DNA from 2 places in the Paenisporosarcina macmurdoensis genome. Region 1 is predicted to be linked to the other one. Evidence: a T-box and tRNA genes for the amino acid it is inferred to sense, from the RefSeq annotation. Region 1 holds a T-box; the other holds one or more tRNA genes.

What was found. The T-box of region 1 lies ahead of ACFPYN_RS09845 (valine--tRNA ligase). A T-box ahead of a tRNA ligase gene usually reads a tRNA of that ligase, here a tRNA-Val.
Region 2: it has a tRNA-Val gene. The T-box ahead of ACFPYN_RS09845 (valine--tRNA ligase) is inferred to sense a tRNA for this amino acid. The anticodon was not compared.

Annotation. Positions count from the first base shown of each region.
Region 1 is NZ_JBHSRI010000018.1:18,842-23,277, reverse strand. Features, by position in the region: gene ACFPYN_RS09845 (valine--tRNA ligase) at 1-2,029, opposite strand, end outside; T-box leader at 2,077-2,304, opposite strand; gene ACFPYN_RS09840 (hypothetical protein) at 2,395-2,586, shown strand; gene ACFPYN_RS09835 (hypothetical protein) at 2,579-3,142, opposite strand; gene ACFPYN_RS09830 (hypothetical protein) at 3,749-3,952, shown strand.
Region 2 is NZ_JBHSRI010000002.1:322,958-327,393, forward strand. Features, by position in the region: gene ACFPYN_RS01485 (EAL domain-containing protein) at 1-1,905, shown strand, start outside; gene ACFPYN_RS01490 (hypothetical protein) at 2,161-2,343, opposite strand; tRNA gene ACFPYN_RS01495 (tRNA-Val) at 2,630-2,701, opposite strand; gene ACFPYN_RS01500 (2'-5' RNA ligase family protein) at 2,835-3,359, opposite strand; gene ACFPYN_RS01505 (thermonuclease family protein) at 3,376-4,101, opposite strand; gene ACFPYN_RS01510 (DNA-3-methyladenine glycosylase family protein) at 4,171-4,436, shown strand, end outside.

The sequences.
Region 1 (4,436 bases):
CATACGCTAATACAGAACGCGTCATTTTCTTCGCGTCTTCGTCTTCACTGTGTAATGGAAGTTTCGCCATTTCGATGTACCAGTCACAGAAGTCATCCCAGATGAAGTTATAAAGGGCGCGACCTACTTCGCCGAACTCATATTTCTCCGCTTGTTTCGTTACTTGATCAATGGTTTCATTTAAACGAGTGAGAATCCATGCATCAGCAACAGATTTTTCTCCGCTTAAATCAATATCTTCAAACTTCATGCCTTCCATATTCATCATGGCAAAACGTGAAGCGTTCCAAATTTTATTCGCAAAGTTCCAAACGGACTCTACTTTTTCAATCGAGAAACGTAAATCTTGACCAGGTGAAGAACCAGTTGATAAGAAGTAACGAAGTGCATCGGCCCCGTATTGGTCAATAACATCCATTGGGTCAATTCCGTTACCTAAAGACTTAGACATTTTGCGTCCGTCTTCAGCTCTTACTAATCCATGAATTAATACATCGTCAAATGGACGTTGATCAGTAAATTCGATTCCTTGGAAAATCATACGAGAAACCCAGAAGAATATAATGTCATAACCTGTTACTAATGCATTAGTCGGGTAGTAGCGTTTGAATTCTTCATTCGCTTCGTCAGGCCAACCCATCGTTGAAAACGGCCATAGTGCTGAAGAGAACCATGTATCTAATACATCTTCATCTTGCTTCCAGTTTTCAACGTCCGCAGGTGCTTCATGACCAACATAAATTTCACCTGTTTCGATATGATACCAAGCCGGAATTCGATGGCCCCACCATAACTGACGAGAAATACACCAGTCGTGAACGTTTTCCATCCAGCGTAAATAGGTGTTTTCAAAACGGTCTGGTACGAATTGAACTTTATCTTCACTCTTTTGTAATTTAATCGCTTGTTCAGCAAGTGGCTGCATGTTAACGAACCATTGTGTTGACAGATATGGTTCTACAACTGCTCCACTGCGTTCTGAGTGACCTACTGAATGCGAATGCTCTTCGATTTTGTAAAGAACGTCAGCTTGCTGAAGATCCGCAACAATTTGCTTACGGCAATCAAAACGGTCCATACCTTCATATTTCCCTGCTAATTTATTCATCGTACCGTCTTCATTCATAACTAATACGCGTTCTAAGTTATGACGATTACCGATTTCAAAGTCATTAGGGTCATGAGCTGGAGTAATTTTTACAGCACCACTTCCAAAATCCATTTCCACATAATCATCTGCTACGATTTTAATTTCACGTCCTACAATTGGTAACGTAACCGTTTTACCGATTAAGTGTTTGTAGCGATCGTCTTCTGGATGAACCGCTACTGCTGTATCACCAAGCATAGTTTCTGGTCGCGTTGTCGCCACTTCTATAAATCCAGTGCCATCTGTTAGTGGGTAACGCATATGATAGAAAGCACCCTGTACGTCTTGATGGATAACTTCAATATCCGATAATGCTGTTTTCGTTGCCGGATCCCAGTTAATAATACGTTCCCCACGATAAATGAGGCCCTTATTATAAAGTTTTACGAACACTTCTTTTACGGCATTAGATAAACCTTCATCGAGTGTGAAACGTTCACGTGAATAATCAAGACCTAAACCAAGTTTTGACCATTGTGTACGAATATGACCAGCATATTCATCTTTCCACTTCCACGTCTCTTTAACAAACTCATCACGACCTAAATCGTAACGTGTTTTGCCTTCAGAGCGAAGTTTCTCTTCTACCTTAGCTTGAGTGGCAATACCTGCATGGTCCATTCCTGGTAACCACAAAGCATCATAGCCTTGCATGCGTTTCATGCGAATTAAAATATCTTGCAAAGTTGTGTCCCATGCGTGCCCTAAATGCAATTTACCAGTTACGTTTGGTGGTGGAATAACGATGGTATACGGTTCTTTGTCGCTTTCAGGTTGCGCCTCGAAAAACTTCCCTTTTAGCCACCATTCGTAGCGTCCTTGTTCAATGGACTTAGGATCATATTTCGTTGGCAGTTGTGTGTTTTGTTGTTCAGTCATCATATGTTCCTCCTAATTTTTGAATACAAAAAAACTCCTATCGTCACAAAAAGGACGAAGGAGTTGTTCGCGGTACCACCTTTATTCGCAGATGACAAAAAAATCATCACGCGCTCAAGTTTATATAACGGCTTTTAACCGATTTCTGCTACTTCCTATTTTCACAGAAACTGCTCCTGGGCGACATTCAAATGTGTGTTTACGGAAACTTTCAGCAAGCGTTTCCTCTCTAATGAAAACAACAACATTTTACTCTTCCCAATCAATGCATCGATATTTAATTAATTTATCATTTAATACTATTGATAAGTATTGTATCGAATGATTTATGTTACCGTCAAGTATTTTTGAAAGGAGGATTTATTATGAGACGAGGATATAACCCCTACTTGCTTCCCCCTTGGCTTCGAAAAACTCGATTTTATTGCAAGAATATCATTTTGCCGATTACAGTATTCGAATTAATCCGATGCATATTTATACCGACAACATTCGATTTTTTACTGTTATGCCTTTTAATCGGTATATTGGTTTTGTTTCAAAAAGACATCATTTAACTTCGTAAACAGAATAAGCATCTGTTAAGCCACGTAAGAAAAATGGTAATTCAGCGTCTTCTTTGGACACTGGGCGCTCCTCTGAATTAGACGATTCGTGTGAAGAACTACTAGAACTACTACTTTCTAGTGTTGGGGATTCCCGTTCTGGTGGTTTTTCATACGAACACGTCACTTGCCATTCCACTTTCAAGGCATTTTCATCTGTAATATGTGCCTTCACGTCTGACAATTCAATTTCAGGTTGTCTATTGCCATGCACATACGTAGGCGGCAATTCCACAAACAATGGAACTGCATATTCAAAATATCCATTATCTCCGTTGATGTCTAAATCCTCAATTGAAATCCATTCAGAAGTTCCGTGATGTTCACATTCACCTGGCTGAAATCCTACATTCGCCGCGATATGGTAAATGCCGTATAAACTAGACACACCATTTACCTGTTGAAATTCGACTTGCGGTTTAACCGCTATGCGTGACGCACTAGTTGGTACACCAAAACTTTCCGGAAAATAAAATACTTCTTGAAGTTGCCAATTAACTTGATTCACTTCTTGTCCTCCTTCACAGTGCTATGTGAAAGATTTTATGCGAGTGAACGAGCCTTTATGCTACTAAATAATGATTTGATATTTTATTGAAATAAATTACACATCACGGACTTTCAATAAATAGTAGTGAGAAGGAGCTGTCCTAAAAGTCGTGAAATATGACTAAGGGCAGTTCCTTTTTTATATTTAGTAGAGGTTGATTTCCACTTCAAACGGACGCTTTCCGCGGGCATGGCATCAGCCTCCTCGACGAGCAAGCTCGTCTGCGGGGTCTTCCGCTCATGCTATTCCCGCTGGAGTCGCCGTCTTCCATTCCAATCAACCTTAAGTTTATCATGTACAAAACAGACAATTATACATTGTTAGAATGTTCAAATGGAGGTACAGAAAAAAGACTCATTTTCTCCACTTATTTTATAATAGAGGGACTTTATAGACAGCCTCTTCTTTCTATTTCAATGGAACTTTCTGTAATAGGAGACGTTTCAATCACTATGAATTGATTATGTGATGAGTAATTAGATTTGTAATACGTTATGGAAGTTTGCAATCGGAACGAAGGTATTAGAGAACATTATTTTGAGTGGTGTAGAATGAGGTGATTTGATGGGTTTTTGGTATTTTTTAATATTGTTGATCGGCATTCTTTTTCTAATTGTTGGTGCACTAAAAAAAGACGTGTCTCGTTCAGTTAAGATAGTAGTTCTGCTGTTTATTTTCGGGATTCTATTCATTATTGTTTCACTATTCATGTTTTTGCCTGGCAGCGATGAATTTATAAGTGAACTATTGAAATTAAGCGAAGCGTAAAATGGCACCAGCTCGTTTTCCGGACTTGACTTCTAACTGCTTAGTTGTCTTATTGAAACCCCTCGCTCACAGAAAAGAGCCCTGTAGCATTTTAGCGGAATGGCTCCTATCTAAGTGTTTTTGATTGGTTTTGTTTTCACTACGCTACTGTTTAAAGTAGAGTGATTCCATAGATAGTATGTTTTAAAGTAATTACTGGAGAATTGGATTTTCCCGGAAAATAAATGAAGCAGAAAGAGTTCGAAATACCATCTTCGACCGAACATCTATTTAAAGAGAGCACCGCTTCTTTAGTAAACCAAACGATTTTAACTATGTATGTCCAGGTTGTAAGGGAGCGAAAGGTGCACAGCCGTCGCAGGATGATCTAAAAAAAGAGAGGTGAGCGCAGTGACGAAGTCACAAGCTCATCTCTCTTTGTTCTATAGATTATGGTGCAGCAGTTAAAGCGCCTGAAGCGGACTGGAAACCTATTGAAGTCAAT
Region 2 (4,436 bases), on a different contig from region 1:
TGGAACCTGTTTTCTTTAGAAAACGATGGAGACGTAAATACCACCTCAGTCGGTGTGAATTATTTAGATTACCTTGATCATCAGTTCATTCTAGAACATAGTGGAATTAAAGACGTTTTACATAATAAGAGACAAGAGTTTTCGACTATTTATGCTTGTCATGGGCCAGATAATAAACGTTTTTTTCGCATGAATGTTGAAAAGTGTTTATTACTAAATGGACAACCGGGTGCATTCATTCGACATCGAAATGTGACAAAAGAAGTTCAGTCGGATGAAGTTGTTGCGGATGTATTGGAAAGTATGACAGATGCTTTTATGTCATTAAATGAGAACTGGCAGATTACTCATCTGAATGGGGTAGCGCAACGTGTATTAAATCTTAACGCTGAGAAAGTAATAGGGAAAAACATATGGGAAATTTATCCGGAAGCTGTTAATTCTGAGTTTCATATGAATTATACAAAGACCATGAAGGAAAAAGTATACATATCGTTTGAATCTTATTTCGATACACTAACCAGTTGGTTTGAAATACATTCTTACCCGAGGGTTGACGGTGGTGTATCCATCTACTTCAAAAATATTAACGTGAAGAAAGAGTCGGAAATGCAAAAAGAGGCATATGAAAATACGAACCGTCTAACGTCATTGCCGAATCGGAAAGCAATTTCCAAAAAAATAGAACAGCTAATTGAGAGTAAAACTGGTTTTTCAACCATGTATTTAGATATCAATGGGTTTAAAAATATTAATGATTTATATGGCCATCAAATGGGCGATGAGCTGTTAATTCATTTAGCGGAACGCCTAAATACACTTTTACTACCATATGGTGAACTATCGCATCTTGGTGGAGATGATTTTCTTATAGTAGTCAAAGAAACAGATCGGGATAGGATTGAACAGATTGTTGAAGATATTGTCGATCATTTGAAGAACCCTATTGAAATTAATATAAATCAAAAATTTACCGTGGCAGTCAGTATAGGTATTAGCCAATTCCCTCTTGATGGGCTTAATTGTAATCAGATGCTCAGCGCTACAGAAACGGCGATGTATTATTCAAAACAATCGAGTGAACGGGATTTTTGTTTTTACGAAGTAAATATGACAGAAGAGTTATCGAAAAGATTGACGATAGAACAATCTTTGCAAGGTGATCTCTCAAAAGAAGGCATTTATTTTGTATTACAACCTCAAATAAGTGGAATAACCAATGAAATGTATAGTTTTGAAGTGTTGAGTCGCTGGAATCATTCTAAACTTGGAATTTTATCTCCACTTGACTTTATTGAAATTGTTGAGGAAAGCGGGAATATGCTGAAATTAACACGCTATTTGATGGAGGAAGTTTTTTCAACCGTGTCAAATTGGATTAGTAATTTTGGTTTCGATAAGCGAGTCTCCATTAATGTGACTTCGTCAATATTATCAAAAGAATTATTTTTTGATGACTTATATAAGCTCTTAGCAAAATACCAAATTCCATATAACTTAATAGAACTGGAAATAACAGAAGATACACGTTTAGTCACTTCTGCCTTAATGTTAAAGAACATAAATAAATGTCGAGAAAAAGGAATTCGTATAGCGCTTGATGATTTTGGCACAGGGTTTTCTATGTTCTCTTCCTTAACTAATTTCCCAATTGATAAAATAAAAATTGATCGATATTTTATTCAACGTATTGGTAATGACCCACAGTCAGAAGCGGTGTTGAAATCCATCATACATTTATCAAATAGCTTACAATGTGATTTAGTTGCAGAAGGTGTTGAAAATGAACATGAAATTACATTCTTAATGGAACATGGCTGCAACTTCTTTCAAGGTTATTATTTTGAGAAACCCATTTCAATTGAAGACTTTCAACGAAAATATATTGAAAATAGAAGTAAGTAAAACCTTTTATGTTAGTGGAGCCAACTCAAAAAGTCCTTCAATTTAAAAAACAGCGAGCCTTTCCTCAATTTTTATGAGGAAAGACTCGCTGTTTTCATTATAAAATAGAGTTACTAACTCCAGGTGGTGGTTCTTCATGATTTCAGAACAACAAACGCTTAATATCAAATGTTCCAATACGATTCTTTTCGTTTCCAAATAGCATTGTCGTGCAAGGGTGTTGAAGGGGTGTTCTTACAAATCTTGATAAAACAATCAATGCATTCCTTTCCATTCCCCTTGGTTTTTAGATGCTTTTTCTTTTTTCGCTTTTTCTTTTTTGGCTCGATTAGCATTTGCACTGCCAAATTCTTTGGAGAATTCTGAATCTGTTTTGCTTGAATCAAACCCTTGTTTATTCTTTTGGTCTGCATCATTTTTCTTAGTCCGTTTTGCCATAGATATCACTCCTTTTTTTCTTTAGTATGAGAAGTGAAAGTAGAAATATACGTCCAGTCTTTTTGTAGGTATTGATCAATCGCCCTTAAACAGTTCATACCTCGTTCAATTATTTTTTTACCCAAAAAGGCTTTTTTTTTTATGACGGGTTATGAGTAAATTCAGTTTTTATATTTTTGTTTAACACCATGTAAAAAATAAACATGAAAAAGCATCACCTCCGAAGAGATGATGCTTTTTGGAGAAACCTTTGTTCCTAAAGATTTCTTGCGGGTTTTGCACCCAATGGGCCGTACTGGGATCGAACCAGTGACCTTTTCGTTGTCGACGAAACATTCTCCCGCTGAACTAACGGCCCAAATTATAAAAATCGTTACCGTGTCAAGGTGATAATCTCACAGCTGAGCTACAAGATCGTAATTTCTAGGACAAATTCTATTATAACTCTCACACAATAATAGTCAATGACCTAGACAAAGGATTTGCAGGATTTATTGAAGGAAGTGGGTCCATTCCGTTTGAGCGCGGCCGTTAACAACGGTCCAGCATTCGAGAGCGACGGCTTTTCCGATAACGGGTTCGAATGATAAGCCTGCACGCTGGAAAAGTGGTCCCCAAACAGTCAACGGGACATTATTAATCAAGGTTGAGTGTGGTACCCATTTCCCAGGTAAATAAGGCGAAATTTCATTTGTATGTAAATCCATAATGAGTGAAAATAACTCTCGATGAAATGTTTCTATTTCTTTTGTAACCACGGGTGCGACAAAAAAAGTACCTTTCTGTTTGAAAAACCCAAGGGAAGATAACGAAATCGTCAGTTGTTGTTGTTTGTCGCTCCACGCTTTTACGCGCTCGTTTAGAATCATGGGATTCGTTTGTTCAAATGTAAATAAACTAATATGGGGTGGAAGAGGTGTTTCTTTGCCTCTACTTGATGCAAGATGTAAGTCATTACAATCTTGTTCTAATTTTGTTGACAATTTATAGTCAAAGCGTAAAACGAGTACTTGCATGAAAAATGCCCCTTTCTTATTCACCAGATTTTTTAAATCCGGCATCTACTGCTTGTTGCTCCGTACAAAACCATTTCTCAGGGTTAGTTTGTTCATAATATTTTCCTGAGGGGATATGATAGATCTTTTTGTTTTCTCTATTGATATTACCTTTTATGAAACACTTATCATTCTCTTTCGACTCAGGAGTGGTAACTTCATTAACCTGTGTTTTATCAAATCCACGATTTGTTACATATTTTTCGTATTGCCATATATTCAAATCAGCCTGACGAGCATTTGCCTCATCTTCTTCAAAAGAATCTAAATGCCGCGTATTGGGAGGGAATACGTAAGCAACACGAGCTAATCCTTCTTGTAATAGCACTTGTTGAACAGACTGACCATCTGCATAAACATATGCTAATAATCGACCGTAGTCATCGTAGCGTTCACCTACGTCGAATTCAAGAGAAACTGAAGCATCTTCTAATAATTGTTGATTGCGTATACTCGCTTCATCACCGAATGGCTGATTTCCGAGCGTTTGATGTCTAACTTCCGGTGTATCTACTAATAAATACCGAATCGTTTCAGTCTTTCCGTTATACTTTACTTTAATGGTATCCCCATCAATGACATGAACTAACTCGACTTCAGTCAAGCCCTCAGAGCCACCAGTAGAAGTCGGCTGATTCAAGTCCTCCACACAGCCAAAGGTAAGAAAAACAATCATACTTAGTAGCCACAACCATTTTTTCATTTACCATCACCTCGAATTGTCGTATCTTCATAGTAGACTCAAATATAACCGAATAGGGAGAATATAACCATGATAGAAACTATCCATCTAGATTTTTCGTATGATTTCGAACGTGTACTCGACCGACTTTCAATGGATCCTTTGATTTCTTTAAATAAAGAACAACGTTATGTTCTTGTGCCAACAGCAGAGAGCAGCATATATAAAGTTCAGGCTACAGGAACAACTAAATCGCCGATATTTGTAATTGAAGGATCAACAAACGAACAGCAACTACAAAACCTGAAAGAGATTTTTCATTTCGATCGCTCACTTGAACCAATTCATGCTCATTT